DNA from 4 places in the Priestia sp. 10L35 genome. Region 4 is predicted to be linked to each of the others. Evidence: riboswitches for the same ligand, from Rfam matches in the RefSeq annotation. Region 4 holds a riboswitch; each other region holds the start of a gene.
The links. A riboswitch is a leader RNA that binds a small molecule or an ion and turns the genes downstream of it on or off. The one in region 4 is predicted to bind cobalamin.
Positions count from the first base shown of each region.

Region 1: linked by a shared signal. The riboswitch ahead of metE (5-methyltetrahydropteroyltriglutamate--homocysteine S-methyltransferase) and the one ahead of AC1DEF_RS23785 (HoxN/HupN/NixA family nickel/cobalt transporter) in region 4 are both predicted to bind cobalamin.
Region 2: linked by a shared signal. The riboswitch ahead of AC1DEF_RS12385 (cobyric acid synthase) and the one ahead of AC1DEF_RS23785 (HoxN/HupN/NixA family nickel/cobalt transporter) in region 4 are both predicted to bind cobalamin.
Region 3: linked by a shared signal. The riboswitch ahead of nikA (nickel ABC transporter substrate-binding protein) and the one ahead of AC1DEF_RS23785 (HoxN/HupN/NixA family nickel/cobalt transporter) in region 4 are both predicted to bind cobalamin.

Region 1 is NZ_JBFTKA010000003.1:742,118-746,983, forward strand. It holds gene AC1DEF_RS15195 (acetate uptake transporter) at 1-140, opposite strand, end outside; gene metE (5-methyltetrahydropteroyltriglutamate--homocysteine S-methyltransferase) at 283-2,577, opposite strand; cobalamin riboswitch at 2,728-2,916, opposite strand; SAM riboswitch class I at 2,996-3,106, opposite strand; gene AC1DEF_RS15205 (hypothetical protein) at 3,186-3,437, opposite strand; gene AC1DEF_RS15210 (metallophosphoesterase family protein) at 3,859-4,734, opposite strand.
Region 2 is NZ_JBFTKA010000003.1:269,350-274,215, reverse strand. It holds gene AC1DEF_RS12395 (APC family permease) at 1-1,004, shown strand, start outside; gene AC1DEF_RS12390 (YdcF family protein) at 1,071-1,634, opposite strand; cobalamin riboswitch at 1,782-1,961, shown strand; gene AC1DEF_RS12385 (cobyric acid synthase) at 2,054-3,580, shown strand; gene AC1DEF_RS12380 (FecCD family ABC transporter permease) at 3,786-4,844, shown strand; gene AC1DEF_RS12375 (ABC transporter ATP-binding protein) at 4,841-4,866, shown strand, end outside.
Region 3 is NZ_JBFTKA010000009.1:102,620-107,485, forward strand. It holds gene AC1DEF_RS24595 (GNAT family N-acetyltransferase) at 1-183, opposite strand, end outside; gene nikA (nickel ABC transporter substrate-binding protein) at 253-1,794, opposite strand; cobalamin riboswitch at 1,939-2,128, opposite strand; gene ftsZ (cell division protein FtsZ) at 2,131-3,135, opposite strand; gene AC1DEF_RS24610 (tautomerase family protein) at 3,495-3,884, opposite strand; gene AC1DEF_RS24615 (hypothetical protein) at 4,052-4,210, opposite strand; gene AC1DEF_RS24620 (TRM11 family SAM-dependent methyltransferase) at 4,471-4,866, shown strand, end outside.
Region 4 is NZ_JBFTKA010000008.1:92,732-97,597, reverse strand. It holds gene AC1DEF_RS23800 (ABC transporter ATP-binding protein) at 1-635, shown strand, start outside; gene AC1DEF_RS23795 (undecaprenyl-diphosphatase) at 782-1,375, shown strand; gene AC1DEF_RS23790 (organic hydroperoxide resistance protein) at 1,528-1,947, shown strand; cobalamin riboswitch at 2,053-2,235, shown strand; gene AC1DEF_RS23785 (HoxN/HupN/NixA family nickel/cobalt transporter) at 2,369-3,166, shown strand; gene AC1DEF_RS23780 (M20 family metallopeptidase) at 3,396-4,559, shown strand; gene AC1DEF_RS23775 (DoxX family protein) at 4,629-4,866, opposite strand, start outside.

The sequences.
Region 1 (4,866 bases), on a different contig from region 4:
GGCAATACCAATGAAACACCATCGGTTACCCCAAGCTTTTGAAACGATGCAACAAGTGTCACCATGGCAAGTCCGAATAGACCTAGCGCTGATGGATCCGCTGTTACAATTTTAACGTGCTGCGTGCTGTTGTTACTCATGTTGTACCTCCCTGATTTTAAAAACACCTTTAAAAAGATACAAAAATGTACGGGAAGTGTCAATGGATATTTTTGGCCTTTTAAAATCCCATAAGACCAAGCAGTGTAGCGTTTACACTGCTTGGTCTTTAATTTCTTGTTATTAAATATTTTGTAATAAATTTTGTCTTGTTTGTTTTGCTGAAGTAACCATCACTTTTAAAGCTTCAACCGTCTCGCTGATTCCTCTTGTTTTAAGGCCGCAGTCGGGATTAATCCAAAATAATGCAGGATCAAGCACCTTTAGAGCGCGGTCAATGTTTCGCTGAAGCTCTTCAAGCTTCGGTACGCGCGGGCTGTGGATATCATATACGCCAAGTCCAATTCCTTGATTGTACGTATGTTTTTCAAACGCATAAATTAATTCGCCGTGGCTTTTAGATGTTTCAATGGAAATCACGTCGGCATCAAGCGCTTTAATCGCATCAATAATTTCTTCGAATTCCGAATAGCACATATGCGTGTGAATTTGCGTCTCGTTTTGCACCGATACCGTCGCTAGCTTGAACGCATACACCGCAGCATTTAAGTAGCTGTCCCAGTTTTCTCGTTTTAACGGCAGTCCTTCACGCAGCGCCGGTTCATCTACTTGAATCATTGAAATGCCCTGACTTTCAAGTGCTTCTACTTCTTTTCTAAGAGCAAGCGCAATTTGATTTGCGACGTCGTAGCGCGGGATATCATCACGCACAAACGACCAGTTTAAAATCGTAATCGGACCCGTCAGCATTCCTTTAACCGGCTTATTGGTTAGAGACTGTGCGTAGACCGTTTCTTTGATCGTCATCGCCTGCTCATACGATACATCTCCGTAAATAAGCGGCGGCTTCACGCAGCGAGAACCGTAAGATTGCACCCAGCCAAACTTCGTAAACTGAAAGCCTCCTAATTTCTCACCGAAGTATTCGACCATATCCGTACGCTCAAACTCTCCGTGCACAAGGACATCTAAGCCGATGTTTTCTTGAATTTCAATCCATTTTTTTATTTCCTCGTTAATGTACGCTTCATATGCTTCATCGCTTAACTCGCCTTTACGCCATTTTAGACGCTCTTTTCGCACTTCTTTTGTTTGCGGAAAGCTTCCAATCGTTGTCGTTGGAAGAAGCGGCAGTTGAAAAGCTTCTTGCTGAACGCGCTGACGTACGTCAAACGGCGCTTGTCGCTCTGCTTTATAGCTGTGCAGCTGCTTCAGCTCTTTTTGCACGTCTTGATGATTTCGAAAAGATGAACCATTTAATGCTTGAATTGCCTGTTTGCTTACGCTTATTTCTTCTTCTATTGCTTCTTTTCCTTGCTGCACCGCTTTTGTTAACAGCGTAATTTCCTTTAGCTTTTCATCTGCAAAAGAGAGCGCATTTTTCAATACTGGATCAATCGTCTCTTCATTTTTCACCGTGACAGGAACATGTAGCAGACTTGATGAAGGCTGCAGGATTAGACGATCTTTTGATACAGCTTCTTCAATTTCACTGATTGTTAAAAGCTGTTCGTCCAAATTTTCACGCCAAATGTTTCGTCCGTCAATCACTCCTGCTGCCAGCACTTTATCAGTCGGAAAACCATATTTATTAAGCGCAGTGAGATTTTCGCCTCGGTCATGCACAAAGTCTAAACCGATTCCTTCAACAGGAAGAGACACAACTTCTTTGTAGTGATCAACGCTGTCAAAATACGTTTGCAAAATGACTTTTACATTCGGTGCCGCTTCCTTCAAAGTTTGATAGACTTCTGTGTAAAGCGCCAGGTCTTCTTTTGATAGCGTTGTAGCTAAAACCGGCTCATCTATTTGTACCCACTCTACTCCTTCTGCTTGCAGCTCCGCTAAGATAGTTGCATAAAGCGGAACAAATTGTTCAACTACTTCTTTAAACTCACTTTTTTTATATCCTTTTGACAGCTTCACAAATGTTACTGGACCTAAAATCACGGGCTTACCTTCAATATTCAGCTTCTGTTTTGCTTCTTTGTAAAATTGAAGCGGGCGATTTTCTACAAGTGCCGGCGTACATTCCTCAAGCTCTGGTACAATATAGTGATAATTTGTGTTAAACCATTTTGTCATCGTAGAGGCTACCGCACCTTTTGTTCCTCGCGCAATCTCAAAATACGTTTCAAGCGATACCGCTCCCCCGTCATAATCAAAGCGCTTTGGCACCAAACCAAACATAACAGCTGTATCTAACACATGATCGTATAAGCTAAAATCGCCGACTGGAATCAATTCAATTCCTGCGTCACGCTGTTTTTTTAGATGCGCTAGACGAAGAGCTTCAATTTCTTGAAGAAAGATATCTTTCTCTAGTTTTCCTGCCCAAAACTGCTCAAGCGCTTTTTTCCATTCTCGTTTTTCACCAATTCTTGGATAACCTAAGTTCGAACTTTTTACACTGCTCATTTTTTCCACTCCCTGTATATTTTTTTATCGGTAAACTAAAAAATCTCTCTTTTCGAAATAAAAAGAGAGATGATACGCATACTTAACTAAAGTTGAGATAGCCTGTTTTTCTCAACACGTATTCCTCACTCCTCTCTATATCCCGTAGAGCTTAAGTGCATACAACAGGCAGGTCTCCTGACTTAGGTTCATCGCTTCCTATCCCTTCCCATTTCAAAATGAAACAGTGGTTAATAAGTTGCTCCCCATTACAGTGGCGGGACCGCGCCGGCTTTTCACCGGTCTTCCCTTTTAAGCTGCGTACATTCGTTACACAGCACCTGATGCATTTCTATGAAATTGTTTATTCAAAACACCTTCACATAAAATAAAAAGCCTCTATATCATGAATAGAGAGGCATAGTATCTATGAAATCCTCTCTTATTTTTCAAAGCTGTACGCTTTGCAGGATGTAGCACCTTTTTAACAAAATTGTTAAATGGTTGCCGGGCTTCACAGGGCCAGTCCCTCCGCCTCTCTCAATAAGAGTTTTAATTGTTTATAATGTTTTGAATTTAGAGTTATCTTAACACCTTACATTTACGTTGTCAAAAAAAATTTTAAAAAATCAGTTTTCAGGAGGTGCTGACGCTAATTTTTGCCTTAACAATTTGTAATCATCTTTTCGATGTGTTTCGATCAAGTCTTTTGCTCCTTGATGATACCCTGAAGAATAGATGTACTCTACCGCGGTTTCGATAAGCATTCTCTTTTCTTCCGCACACTCCCGATCCATTAAAGGGAACAGTCTACCTAAAAGGTCATTTAAATCTTCCTTAATAAAACGATTAAGTCCTTCTTGCATCTTTTCGTTTGCCATGATAGCTCCTCCATTTGCTGTGTATCTTCTAAGCCTCTATAAACAGGCAGTTCACTGTAAATTTTAAGATAAAGTTAAGTCATTAAACAGTATATCAAGTGAATGTTTTTCTTCAATTACATATGTAATACAAATATATGACAAATATAGAGAATATATCATTATTCACTATCTATTATAACGTTTGACTGAGCCTTCTGCTACAAGGTTTCGTTAAGAGTTATGTACGGTTTTCCCGCAGGGGTCCTCGCCTTGTCCTTCAATCACCTGCTAGAAAGACCTATACACATGAAACCTACGTTTGCCTTAACAAAAAAACGAACCACTAATCACACATCTTGATCGATGATTCGTTTCACTTCGTCTAAAACCCTTTTGTTCCAGCCTCTTTTTTTGAACCTAACTTTCTACTTTCTTGTTTTTACAAACAATTTCTTCGAGGTCGTCCAAAATCCTTCCAAAGAAGAGGACCTAAAATGTCGTACCTGCTTACAAAAAATTCCGTAAAATTATAATTATTTAAAATTAAAGGCGGCTCAAAATCAAGGGGAGCGCCGGCGCCTCCTGACAATACAAAATCAGTGCCTCTTCCAAGCGTAAACGACCCGTTTCTGTTTTTTCTAATAAACTGCTCGTCATACGCATGCACGTGGCTGACTAACACTTTTTTCACGCGGTGTTCTTGAATTAAATCAAAAAACTCTTGACTTTGAGGAGTCGTTACAGGAAACCCTTCAAGGTTTGTCCACCGACCGATATTTGGCTGCGCATGCATGGCTATAACGGTATTACGAGGAGCATCCTCTAGCTGCTGCTCTAAATAATTAAGCTCTCTATCTGTAAATCCATATATTTTATTTTTGGGACTGATGACATTATTTAATGCGATGCACCGGAAGTTAAAGACAGGAATATCAATAACCCAGTGTACTTTTCCGATAGTGGCTCTGAAGTTTTCGAGATTGCTTTCATCAAGGTACAGTTCATCATGATTCCCTACGCATACAAACATAGGAATGTTTGGGGCGATTTTTTCAACAACCTTAACAAAGTGCTCCAAATACTCTTTTTTCCCTGTATAGACGGTGTCTCCCCCATGAATAATAAACAGCGGGTTCAATTCCACCGCCTTTTTTAACACAAGCTCAAATTCACCGCTCATCGTGAAACAATTATCGTTTGGTCCGTCACCTCTGCTGTCTCCCATAAAAACAAAGTTAAATGGATCTCTCGGATTTAATTGTTTAATTCTTTGCTTTAATAACTTTTCAGAACGTTCATGAAGCGTCAAATTCATCAACTAGTTAATCCCCCTATTAATAAATAAATTTAGTTAAAAGTAAACAAGCTTACTTATTTATATGAGAATTTGTTGATGATGGTCACTACCTTCTTGTAAGCAGAACGCACATTTAGCTTTCGTTTTAGA
Region 2 (4,866 bases), on a different contig from region 4:
CAACTGGCGATTTTGCTCCGTTTGGTTTTAATGGTATCCAAGCAGCCATTTCAACAGGTGGCGTTATGTTTGCTTACCTAGGACTTCACCCTATTGTTTCTGTAGCCAGTGAAGTTAAAAACCCGCAGCGTAATATTCCAATCGCGCTCATTATCTGTATTGTACTTTCAGCGATTATTTACACAGCACTGCAAGTATTGTTCATTGGTAACATCCCGGCTGATATGCTATCAGGAGGATGGGGAACAATTCAAGAGCAATTCTCTTTACCATTTAAAGATATTGCACTTATTTTAGGCCTTGGCTGGTTAGTAACGCTTGTTATTTTTGATGCTATTTTATCACCAGGCGGTAACGGGAACATCTTCATGAATACAACTTCTCGTTTAGTTTATGCGTGGTCTCGTAATGGAACATTATTTAAACGTTTCTCAAAAGTAGATAAGAAAACAGGAATTCCACGTGCGTCACTATGGCTATCATTTGGAATGTCCGTATTCTGGACACTGCCATTTCCTTCTTGGGAAGCGCTAGTAAACGTATGTTCAGTGGCACTTATTCTGTCTTATGCGATTGCGCCAATTTCAGCTGCTGCATTCAGAGTAAATGCAAAAGACCTTAAAAAACCTTTTAAATTAAAAGGCATGAGCGTTATTGCTCCTGTTTCATTTATTTTCTGTTCATACATCGTATATTGGTCAGGGTGGACGACAATTTCTTGGCTGCTAGGATCACAGCTTCTAATGGTTGTTATCTACGTAGCGTTTAAGAAATACGTACCAACTGACGTTGTAAAATTTGCACAGCAGCTTAAATCTGCTTGGTGGCTAGTTGCTTATTATATTATTATGCTTGTTATCTCTTATCTAGGTTCATTTGGTGGAGGACAAGGTGTGCTAAGCAACCCGCTTGACTTAATTTTAATTGCCCTTGTTTCACTTGGTATTTTCTACTGGGCGAAATACACAGGTTTACCAAAAGCAGTTATCGATACAGATGATTAATAAAAAACACGGCATGAATTCATGCCGTGTTTTTTATTTGTAGAGCTACTTACTCTATTTATTTATTTATTTATCAAACAGCCATGTTTTTAAAATAGCAGCATACTCACGAAAGTAGGCTTGAAGTTTAATTGAATTTGGTGTTTTTGCACCTAAAGGATAAACGTCAAAGCCTTGACGTTTGGCAATAATAGAGGCGCGAAATAAATGAAAATCACTGCTAACAAGCACGACTTTTTTGTGTTGAATATCAACTTTCTGTTTAGTAAAAGTAAAATTCTCAAAAGTAGAAGTTGACTGATTTTCTTTTATAATTCGATTCTTCTTAATTCCTTCTTTCCGCAGAAAACGATAGGCTGCCTCTGCTTCAGAAATTTCTTCATCGGATCCTTTTCCACCCGTTACGATAACTTTTGTTTGTTGATTGGCTTGTAAATAAGATAAGGCCGTCTTTACTCGTTCTTTTAAACTAGGAGACATTTGGTCACCATCTACTTTAGAACCTAAAACGAGCACATAATCTGCGTTTTGTGGAACAGGCTTGTGAGCAGTTTGATACATACAAAAAGATATGATTGCTATATAAAGAACAAACACGCTGATAAAGACATAAATGATTTTTTTCTTCAACTGTGAGCACCTTCCTAGCTATTCCATAAGATGTTTGGAAAATAATTGTTATTATAGCATACGAGACCCAAATAAGTATAAACACAGTAATATATAATAATAGAAGAAAATCGTTATTGTGAATGGTTATAAAATTCGTTACAATAAAGAATAAATGATTTTAAAAGTGCCTCTAAGGAGGATAATAGGGAAATCGGTGTAAATCCGGTGCAGCCCCCGCTACTGTAAATGTGGATGAACCTGCAAAGACCCACTAGTCAAGCTAGGAAGGGTGCAGAAGTAAAATGAAGCATAAGCCAGGAGACCTGCTTTTAAAAACCCCTTATTTTTCGGTGGGAGAAATAAGTCAAGACAATGTGTTAATGAGCGCATGACCAAACCTTGACTTCTACAGTTAAGGTTTTTTTATGTGGTAGGGAGTGGAAAAAGTGAAAAAAGGAAAACCGCTTATGATTCAAGGAACGCACTCAGACGCTGGAAAAAGCATGATTGCTACAGCATTTTGCCGTATTTTTAAAGAAGACGGCTATCAAACTGCACCGTTTAAATCGCAAAATATGGCGCTTAATTCATACATTACAATGGATGGAAAAGAAATTGGCAGAGCGCAAGGAATTCAAGCAGAAGCGGCTGGAGTAGAAGCAACAACCAATATGAACCCTATTTTAATTAAACCAACTCGTGATCATGAATCTCAAATAGTTGTTCACGGAAAACCGCTACGTAATATGTTTGCTTTTCAGTATCGGCAAGAATTTTTTAATGAAGGTTTGAACGTTATCACGGAAGCTTATAAAGAGCTTGCCAATCATTATGATCGAATTGTGATTGAAGGCGCTGGAAGTCCTGCCGAAGTCAATTTGAACGATCGGGAACTCGTAAATATGCGTGTTGCAAAAATAGCAGAAGCGCCTGTTGTGTTAGTAGGAGATATTGATAAAGGTGGCGTTTTCGCGAGCCTAGTCGGTACTCTTCAATTGCTTCCAGATGAACACAAGTCTAGAGTTATCGGGGTGTTAATTAATAAATTCCGAGGAGATTTAGAACTTTTAAAACCAGGGTTGAAGTGGTTTGAAGAATACACGGGTGTTCCGGTTCTAGGAGTTATTCCTTATATGAACAACGTGGAAATTGACGCGGAAGATTCGTTATCACTCAGAAATTACTCAACGCTTGTGAATCCGTTAAAAGAAATTGATATTGCGGTTATCTCGTACCCGCGCATCTCAAATTTTACAGACATCGATCCTTTAAGCTTAGAAGAAGACTGTCACGTGAGGCTTGTAACCAAGCCGTCGCAATTAGGTACGCCTGATTTAATTGTTTTGCCAGGAAGCAAAAATACGATTGAAGATGCTCAGTTTTTACAAGAAAGCGGCCTGGATCTAGCCATTAATCAAGTCTTGAACACAACGAACGTTCACGTCATTGGCATCTGCGGAGGATATCAAATGCTAGGGGAGACAATTACAGACCCTGATGCAGTAGAATCTCGGATTGAGTCCATTAAAGGGCTGGGCTTGCTTCCAGTGGAAACGGTTATGACAACCAGCAAAAAAACAGAAAGAGTTTCTGGGTATGTCCAGTTAGAAAATGAAAGAGTTTCGATTGAAGGCTACGAAATTCATATGGGAAAGACGGTTTCTAAGAGCACCACGAAAGCTTTTGCAGTGGTAGAGCATGAAAAAGAAGGAACGGTTAAAGACAATGTCATTGGCACGTATGTTCATGATGTGTTTCATAACGATTCTTTGCGCAGAGCTTTGCTTAATCAAATTCGTAAACATAAAAAATTGCCGCCTATTACGGACACATTCAACAGTCGCCTGCAAAAAGAGGAGTCTTTTTCAAAAGCAGCAGCATATGTGAGAGAAGCCGTAGATATGGAAAAGCTGTATCAGTTAATAGACAACTATAAAAGTCCGGAGCAAACACAAAAAGTATAGCTTGTAGAGGCTTTCGCTTGTTTTTTTACCAAGAACTTTAGTACGCTATTCTACGTTGCCCAGTTCAACAGTCTAGCACTCGTAACAAATAAAAGATGATTGTTTCCAACTTAATGCATGGTGGAAGCATGGTTTATGGACAGGAAAATGAATGGTTAATGTAATATAAAACATCACGCCTCGTTTCCTAGAGGAGCTGAACGTATTGATTTTTAAACGTATTTTTTTTAACAAAGCATCTATTTTATACATAGTCAGTTTATTTATTGTATGTACTTCGATAATTATGGGCGTATTTATTGGTACAGTTTCGTTAACCGTAGGAGATACAATCAAAATTATTATTGGCCACCTTACCGGGCTATCCTTATATCACGGTCCAGAAAACATGGATTTAATCATTTGGCAAATTCGTTTTCCAAGAGTACTGGTGGCATTTTTAGTAGGAGCTTCACTTTCAATAGCAGGGGCTGCCTTTCAAGGGCTATTAAGAAACTCGCTTGCCGATCCTTATACGATTGGGGTTTCCTCAGGTGCAACCCTTGGCTCTGTCATGGCAATTTATTTTCATTGGAGTATTTTTGGTTTGTCTATCTTCACGCTGCCTGTAGTCGGCATTGTATCTGGTTTTATTACTCTTCTTTTAGTTTTTGGTATTACGAAACTCGCAAGCGGCAATTTGGCCAATGAAACCATCATCTTAGCGGGGATTATTTTATCATCCTTTATGAGCGCGCTTATTTCATTAATTGTGGCTCTTTCTCCCGAAGAAGATGTAAGGCAGGTTTTATATTGGCTAATGGGAAGCGTATCAATGAGAGGATGGTCTCATATTCAAATTTTAGGGCCGTTCTTTTTGATCGGTACAATTATGCTGTTGTTACATGTAAAAGAGCTGAACGGCTTAGCATTTGGCGATCAATCCGCTCAGTTTATGGGAATAGACGTAAAGAAGAAAAAAAGAATGATTTTAATAGGTGCATCCGTATTAACAGGGGCTGCGGTATCAGTATCTGGGGCAATTGGATTTGTTGGCTTAGTTATCCCCCACGTAGTTCGTCTCGTAGCGGGAGCTAATCATAAGCATGTACTGCCGCTTTCTATTTTAATTGGAGGAAGTTATTTGGTTTTAGCAGATTTATTGGCACGAACGATATTAGAACCTCGTGAACTGCCGATTGGAGTCGTAACTGCCTTAATTGGTTCGCCGATTTTTACCCTGCTCCTTGTAAAAGAACGTATGCGGAAAAGAGGAATATCATGATTGAACTATATAATGTGACAGG
Region 3 (4,866 bases), on a different contig from region 4:
AGCTGCAAAAAAAGCAGCGCCTTTCGCTTGAACATAATGTTCATTAAAATGAAGCAAATCCACAGAAAGCTGATTTTTTTCCAGCATAGGAAATAGCTCATTCCGCATATTCATGACAAACTGAATCACTTCAGCATCCTTTTCTTTTACTTCTTTAATTTGATACATTTGTACTTCTTGCACGTTTACTGTCACATCCTTTTATCTATCATTGTATCCTTTCTCTTTTTCCTATAGGAACAACGATATTGACTATGGCGTTACGTCTAAATGCTGAGTCAGCATATAATACTCGCTTGGATTTGTTGTCCAGTTTTTCACTTTTTGATTATAAGCAACAACAATGTTTGGATGTACAATCGATGACGTCAGCATTTCCCCATTAATCAAAGCGGTTGCTTGCTTGGCTAGCTGATCTCGTTTTGCGTCATCTACTGTTGAATTTAACTGTTCTATCATTTTTGTTAGCGTATCGTCATTAATCCGGCTGGCATTTAAACCACCGCCCGGCAAATAGTTCGTGCTTAAATAATAGCTGGCATCCCCTCTAGGTGCTGTGATAAGGCTGTACAATGCTAAATCCCAATCATCTTTTGCCATTACATATTCATCGCTGTCTTCAACTAGGTGAATCTTAATATTAATTCCTAACTCTTTCGCATTAGACTGTATAAGCTGAGCAATCAAAGGAAGTTCTGGCAATGAGCTGTATGTGACAAGAGAGAGGGATAATGGCTTTCCATTTTTGATTACTTTGCCATTTTTGAGTTGATAGCCTGCTTTCTCTAAATATTTTTTAGCATATGCTATTCCTTTTGTCTCACTAGCAGTATTATCAGCAAAAGGAAATTGGGGTAAAAATGGACCTCGAGCCGCTGCCGCTTGATTGTTCATTATGCTGCTGACAATTTCTTTCCGGTTCAGTAAGGTATCGATAGCTTTTCTTACAGTTTCGTCTTTTAATGCGTCATTGGTTTGATTATAAAGCAATAAATGAGTACGCACACTAGGTACTCCACTTACTTTGAAAGACGAATTCGCTTGTAAAGTGCTCAAGCTTTCTAAAGGCGGGCGATAAATAATATCGGCTGTTCCGGACTGAAGAGCCGCAACTCGCGCATTAGCATCTTCGTTAAATGCAAAGATCGCATTTTTCAATTTTACTTTCCCATTCCAATAATGTTCATATCTTTCTAACTTCACTTGATTTCCTTGATCGAAAGTCAAAACTTGAAATGGACCTGTGCCAATAGGCTTCTTAGCTATATTAGAAACATCAACATCTATAATAGCTGTGTTTGGATGCACTAACTCAGAAGGAAATTTAGGCATTGGTTCTTTTAATGTAATTGTCAGCGCATGACCGTTCGCTTTCATTTCTTTAATATTTAAAGCGTTTTTCATCGCATAACTTTGATCTATCGTTCTTTGAAGAGAAGACTTAACGGCATTTTCATCTAGCGCTTTACCATTTTGAAACGTAATATTCTTTCTTATCGTAAATGTCCACGTAAGACCGTTATCTTCCGTTTTCCACTTTTCAGCAAGCCAGGGCTTTATTTTTAAATCATTGCTGATTTTAACAAGCGTCTCCCCTACTCCCGCACGAACTGCTGTATAATTATCATCCGTATGAGGATCAAGCGTTGCAGATGTAAAATTAAATAAAAACGTCACACTTTTATCCGTTTTCTTTCTTTCTTTTATACTTATGCTCTCTTCATTAGGAGCGCAAGCAGTGAGGCAAAGTAACACAAGAAATATCATAGATACGAGTTTTTTATTATTTATCATTGATCTTTCCACCTTCTATTTTAATACACAAAAAAAGCACTTCTAAAAAGAAGTGCTTGTCTTCAAAACAAATTCAGATAAACGTATCCCTTGTTTATCTTATTTTTGATTCTGCCAAAACACCTCCCTATCCTCGTAGGTTATTGTGTGCTGCGATTTATGGCAGGTCTCCTGGCTTCAAGTCATTGCCTTATACCGCCTTCCCGTCTCTAAATAGACAGTGGCTTTTTGACATAAGGCTCCTTGTTACAGTGGCGGGACCGCTCCGGATTTGCACCGGATTCCCTTTTAAGGCAATTGAAAAACAATTGCCACCATAAAAACTGGTTATTTAATTTAGTAGCGTGCTCTTGAAACTCTAGAAGTAGAAGCTGATGGTGAAACATCTTCATCATCAAATCCAGTGGCAATAACGGTTACCATCATTTCGTCCTTTAAATCTTCATTAATCACGGACCCAAAAATCATATTTAAGTCCTGATCAGAAGCAGACGTGACAATATCTGCTGCTTCCTGTACTTCGTAAAGACTCAGGCTGCTGCCGCTCGTAATGTTCAACAGCACGCCTCTTGCTCCATCAATCGATGCATCTAGCAGCGGACTAGAAATCGCTTTTTTCGCTGCTTCAATTGCCCGGTCTGATCCAGAAGCTCGTCCGATACCCATAAGCGCAAATCCTTGATTAGACATGATTGTTTTTACATCAGCAAAGTCAAGGTTAATCAGCCCCGGAACAGCGATTAAATCTGAAATACCTTGAATACCTTGGCGAAGAACATTATCTGCTTCACGGAATGCTTCAAGCATAGGCGTCTTTTTATCGACAATTTCAAGCAAGCGGTCGTTTGGAATCACAATAAGAGTATCTACCGATTCATTCATCGCAGTAATACCGCCTACTGCTTGCTTCGTACGTTTATTTCCTTCAAACTTGAACGGGCGAGTGACTACTCCAATTGTTAAAGCATTTAGTTCACGGGCAATTTGGGCAATAACCGGAGCTGCTCCAGTACCGGTTCCTCCGCCCATGCCAGCTGTTACGAATACCATATCTGCGCCTTGCAGTACTTCTTGAATTTGTTCTCTGCTTTCTTCGGCTGCTTCTCTTCCCACTTCTGGATTAGCTCCTGCACCTAATCCTCGCGTTAAGGCCGCACCAATCTGCATTTTCACATCTGCTTTAGATAAGTTAAGCGCCTGAGCATCCGTATTAACGGCGATAAATTCTACTCCTTGTACACCGTGTTCAATCATACGGTTAACGGTGTTATTTCCTCCACCGCCGACCCCAATTACTTTAATTCGCACTAATGGCGATACATCTGCATCAAATCCAAACATTCTAAGTTCCTCCTCAATGATCAAAATTACTTTCTCTTATTATCCGAAAAAACACGTGAAGAACCTTTTACTCCTATGTTTAACGCGTAACTGTTCTTTTGTTTTACAGATTTTATACACTTCTCTTTTAACCTTTAAATCTTTACATCTTTATGTAAATTTATTGTTGTTCTAAAATTAGTACGCCGAACTCTTTTATGGTTTTTCCACTCAAAATGGCATATAAGCTTATTGTATCATTCATTTGACAGATGTCTGTATTTAATTTTGAGTAAGATGTGACTAAGAGAATAATATTTTTATAGACAAAATGAGAAAAAGCCCTTAGAAATAAGGGCTTCTCTAGATAATAAACCGTTTTATAATTTCCCAGTTAAGAATTGAGCCTCTCCCATGCCAAAGCTCCAGTCAGCATTACTGTTTTCAACAATCGAAATCATAATGTCGTTTGGCTGAATGCCGCAACTCTCTCCAAGCTCTTTTACAATTAATCTGTAAAGAGCTTGCTTTTGCTCTTCTGTTCGCTGTTTACTCGTTACACTTATAATAACCAAATCCTTGCTTCTCTCAAAGCCAAGACCTGTATCTTCAATAATCATTTCATGAGCAGGATGCTGATGTACAATTTGATAACGGTCGCGCTCCGGGACGCCAAAGGCTTCTAGCATCGCTCGGTGAGCAGCGTCTAGTAATGTTTTTAACTCTTTTTCATCTCTTCCTTCTATTACATCAAATCTAAGTAATGGCATACTAAGTAACCTCCAGCTTTTTGTCTAATATATTATTGCCTCATCATATCACAACTATCATTTGTAAAAAAAAGATATGCTATTCACAATGGGCTCTCTAGTGAAAGAGACCTCAAATGCTTCAATAAAAGCTCAACTTAACAAAAAGAAATGAGCAGTATAACGGCTCATTTCATTAGTACAAAAACATTTATAATAAGAGCTAAAATACATACAGATACAATGGCAATGAGTACGTTCATCACAAGGTTTTGCGAGGATGTTTTGGCTTGTTTTTTCATATCAGCCCGACTCATCTGTTGCTTTTCATGATCACTTTTAGACATCACGTAGCCTCTCCTATTCATCAAAATGTCAGCAGTGTGTAAATGATTTTTGAGAAACCTTGATCCAGTTCTTTTGTATAGACAGCAGCACATGCAGGTTATCACCAGTTATTTTAGCATGTTTTGTCAAATAAGTGGACTATGTAGCGCTTCAATTTATTATTCACAGCCAAATATATTTAAATTCGTTGCTTTTCTCTTCTTTTCTCGCTATTGTTTGAGAAGAAGGATAATTAGATACGATAAAGGATGATACGATATTGAATAACCATACGCAGCTGCCTCAGTATATCTACACATACGCATGCAGCGAAGAGGAACTCTCACTATGTCAATTAGAGAGACGCTCTCTTTTTGAAATTGAAACTGAGAAACCTATCATAAAAAGTGCCGTTAAACTTGATCCAAGTAGAAGCCCTTTTATCAAAGAGCGATTAGATATTATGTATGAATCAGATGACCTTGCAGATATTTGTAAGCAAGTAGAAGATATTGACCTCGGAGACAAAACATTTAAACTCATTTTTATGAAAATTAATGACTTGGAAAAAGATCAAAAAATAAGTTATAAAGGTCAGCGTGCTATTGAACGTGATGTGGGTTGGCATTTTGTAGCAGAAGCAGACTTGCATAACCCTGACCATTTGTTTGGCATT
Region 4 (4,866 bases):
AGATAAACGGCCATCGTTTTTCGAAAGAACACTGTAGTATTGTACTGAAGAAAGTAGGATTAGAAGGACATGAGCATCAGAAAGTTGGAAAGTTTTCATTTGGAATGAAAAAGAAGTTAGGAATTGCTCAAGCAATTGTAGCAGACCCAGATCTTATCTTTTTAGATGAACCAACTTCTGGAGTAGATGTTGAATCTGCTCTTCACATTCATGAACTAATAAGAGAACTCCAAAATCAAGGCAAGACAATTTTTATGACGTCTCATAATTTAAATGAAGTTGAGAAGATTTGTACACGTGTAGCGATTATGAAAAATGGGGTCATTTTAATAGAAGGTACAATGGAAGAGCTGCGCTTTCAATATCAAGCGAAAAAAACGGTGATGATTAAACATGATCCCTACCCAAGCAGTCATAAAGAATATATTCAACAGTTTTTCCGTACGTTGAGTCCCGAAGTTGAATACCATCACATGTACACAAAAGTGATGCTTCAAAAAGAAAGAAATATTCCTCTTATTATTCGCGAATTGATTCAATGCGGCATCGACATTTATCAAGTTCACGTCGAAGAACCTTCTTTAGAGGAAATCTTTTTGCAAAAAAATATTGTGGATCACTCACAGGTGAGTTAATGGGCGAAAGTCCGTTGGTTTACTACTCAGTCTGAATACATTATTTATAAATACCAGTTAGGAAGCTTCTGACAAAAATATGTTCATTTTCTCAAGAAACTGATAAGATAGCTAATGACATTTAAAAATAAGAAAGGATTTCGATTATGTTATCAGCTATTAATTCAGTAGATTATACCATCTTCCACGCGGTGAATCAGTATGCCTCACACGTAAAGCCTCTAGATTCGCTGATGGTATTCTTTGCAGATTATGCCCAGTATGTACTTATCGTTTTACTCGGCTTGTTTTTACTTATTAATAAAAACGGCAGCCGTGTTGTAGCATTTCAAGCTTTGTGTGCTTGTGCCACAGGAGTCATTATCAATAAAGTGATTAGTTTATTTGCTTATCGAGATCGTCCGTTTATCTCTCACCACGTGAATCAGCTTGTTGATCACGCCGCAAATTCTTCATTTCCAAGCGATCATGCTACATCTGCATTAGTTATCACTTTTACCATTTGGCTGCATTTCAAACGTTCAGGACGCATGTGGGTTGTCATGGGCGTACTCATTGCCTTTTCACGCGTATGGGTTGGCGTTCATTATCCATTCGATGTGTTAACAGGAGCCGTTTTAGGCTGCGTGCTGGCGCTGTTTATTCATTATGTTATTTTTAATACGAAACTGATGAGGTCCATTACCAACTTGTCTATTTTTCGAAAATCAGCTTATGACGAACAGTCTCAATATTATTAAGAAAAAGTCGCAAATACGCGGCTTTTTTTATTGGGAAATTTTTAATGTATTTAATACTTGTTTTTTAAAATTAAATTGTGTACAATTAAATCACAGAAACGACAAATAAAAAACTTTTAATAAAATTAATGAAAAAGAGGAGAGGTTTATACATGAAAGCTTTATATGAAACAACAGTCGTTAACACAGGTGGAAGAACAGGAGAAGTTCACTCTTTAGATAACATCTTTAACTTAGACGTTGCAACACCTCCAGCGCTTGGTGGAGAAGCAACAACAGCAACAAACCCAGAGCAGCTGTTTGCAGCTGGATACAGTGCTTGTTTCAACAGCGCGTTAGAATTTATGTTGAAAAAACATAACGTAGAAATCAAAAGCAGTGAAGTAAAAGCTACTGTTCAGCTGCTTCCTGATAAAGCTGATCAAGGAGTGAAAATTGGAGTAGCGCTTGAAGCACATATCGAAGGCTTAGATTTAGAAACAGCGAAAAAATATGTAGACCTAGCTCATTCATACTGTCCGTATTCAAAAGCAATCAGCGGCAACGTAGACGTAACGGTAGAAGTAGTTTAATTGCTTTAAAAAGCCCTGCTAAGCATGTAAAGCTTAGCAGGGCTTTTTTATTTGAATTTTCTCTATTCATTTGTAAGCGGTACTAGTATAATGAGGAAGAAAATGAATCATTCGCACAGTTTAGGTGCTCTTACATAGCGTAAGAGGTAACAGGGAATCGAGTGCAAATCTCGAGCGGTCCAGCCACTGTAAGCAGGGAGTTTTCTATCTTATCGTCACTCAAAATGGGGAAGGCGGTAGAAAATGATGATCTCAAGCCAGGAGACCTACCTATTCTGTACACTTGACTCTTCTAGGAAAGAGGCGGTGTATCAAGGTACGCAGTGAGCAATTGCTGTTTATTTTCATATGCCGACACGTCCTCAATTTCTATAGAATTGAGGCTTTTTTACGTTTTATTTTAAAAAAAGGAGTGTAGGAAATGGAAGGTTTATCAGTTTTTTTACTTGTCTTTTTATTAGGAATCAGGCACGGATTGGATGCAGATCACTTAGCTTTTATTGATGGCCAGACCCGATATAATTGGAGAATGGGCAGCCGTTTTGCCCCGTGGGTTGGAACGCTGTTTTCACTAGGTCATGGAGGAATGGTGGCCGTCACGGCCGGGGTGCTGGGCGTGGTGATGAAGAATTTTACGTTTCCATCATATTTTGATCATTTTGCATCTTGGGTATCCATTATCTCTCTCTTTCTGATTGGAACATTAAACACATATCATTTGCTTCGAACTAAAAATAAAGAAGAAGAGTTTCAGCTGAGCGGATTAAAAGGGAAGTTTATTCCGAAAATCGCAAAAGGAACAACGAATCCTTTTTTAATTATTCTTGTAGGGGCATTGTTCGCTTTAGCAGCCGAAACGGTCAGTCAAACGGCCGTGTGGTCTCTAGCTGTAGGGAACGCAGGCAAGTATACGCCACTTTTGTTGGGACTAGTGTTTATGTTTGGCATGATGCTTACAGATACAATCGATTCGATGATTGTACATAAAATGGTGAATGAATCGAGTAAATTTGGACAATCTGCTTCCCGCTTGATGGGCTGGGTTATTGTTGTCCTCGCGTATGGTGTGTCGTTCTATTTAGCATTCACTTTCTTTAACCCATGGGCCGAAGTAAACTTTGAAATGGTTGGCGTTATTCTGTTTATTTTTTTAGTGTCTATGTTTGTTTTTGTGAGTGTGAAGTCAAAAGGGAAAAATATTAAAATAAATGTCAATTAGTCAAACGAAAGCTTTAATCTGTTGAAGATTGAAGCTTTTTTGTATGAATTTGTTGAAGTTTATGGCTATTTTCGGTCGGTTATGAATAAGTTAAAGTATTATCTGTATTTAAAGGATGGAAAATTGTCTGAAAACCATTATAATTAAGGATAATTTAAGGTCGTTATGTGAAACGTAGAACATAGTTATACGTAAAATAAATAAAAGCATTTAATGCAAGCAGCAGGGGTTGTTTGGAGGAGGAATTGATTTGAGTCAGGTAATGGTAGAACAAAGCGTGTTTAGTTATTTAAAAGAACACGAACAAGATATGCTTGAAGATTTAATTGGATTTGTGAAAAAAGAATCACCGTCCTACAGTAAAGAGTTAGTAGATCAGTGTGGAATGTATTTAACGCAGCTGTTTCAAAAGCGGTTAGGGGTAGGGTACGAAATCATAGAAGAAAAAGAAGTAGGAAACCACTTGAAATTTACGATTGGAGAAGGAGAAAAGCAGCTTTTAATTATCGGTCATTTTGACACGGTATGGGAAAAGGGGAGGCTGAGTCTAAGAACGGAGGGAAACAAGCTGTATGGTCCGGGAATTTTAGACATGAAAGGCGGCATTGTACAATCTATATGGGCGATTAAAGCGATTCAAGAGCTTGGCTTATCGCTCGATAAAAAAATTGTGTTTTTCTGTAATTCGGATGAAGAGATTGGGTCAATTTCTTCTAAAAAATACATTGAAGAAGAAGCACAAAGAAGTGAAGCAGTGCTAGTAGCGGAACCAGCGGTGGCGGGTTCAGGTGCGTTAAAAACGTCACGCAAAGGAGCGGGGATTTTCACCGTAAAAGTATGGGGACGAGCAGCACACGCGGGTAATCACCACAAAGAAGGAATCAATGCGATTGAAGAGCTGGCGCGCCAAGTGATTTTCTTGCAGGGCTTAACAGATTATGAAAAAGGTACAACGGTGAACGTTGGGACATTTACGGGAGGCAGCGGTACAAATGTAGTGCCGGAATATGCAGAAGCGCACGTGGATTTACGTGTTTCTACAGAAGAAGAAGCAAAACGCATGACGGATATTATTTTGAATTTAACACCCATTTTAAAAGGGATTAAGCTCGAAGTAACGGGAGGCATGAATCGTCCTCCGATGGTCAAGTCTAAACAAACGGAAGAGCTATTTGAATGCGCTCAGTCAATCGCGGCGAAACTGGGTATGAAATTGGAAGAAGCAGCTGTGGGCGGCGGAAGTGATGGCAATTTTACAGCGGCCATTGGAGTTCCCACGCTGGATGGATTAGGAGCATGCGGAAAAGGAATACATGCAGAATATGAACATATTCAAATTGATACGTTGTCCGAGCGTTCTTCTTTATTTGCGAATTTGCTGCTGCAAATATAAAAAAAGCCCGCCTCAAACGGCGGGAACTAATTTTAAAGCTTATATTGGGAGAGTATAAGCTTTCTTTTTTTATTTACTGCTTTCTTCTTGAAGAGAAAAGGCAGTTTCTTTCTTTTTGAATACCACTGCATCAAGAGCAAGGAACTGGCTTCCTGCAAGAAATAAGTGAGCAGACATGGCAATTAAGGCAATATCAAATTCAAACCCGCCAACAAATCCGCTTTTAAGCTTGGCTGTAAAAATGGCGCCAAGCATAACTGCCACAAATAAAGCAGATACGACTCTTGTTGCTAGGCCAAGAATAATA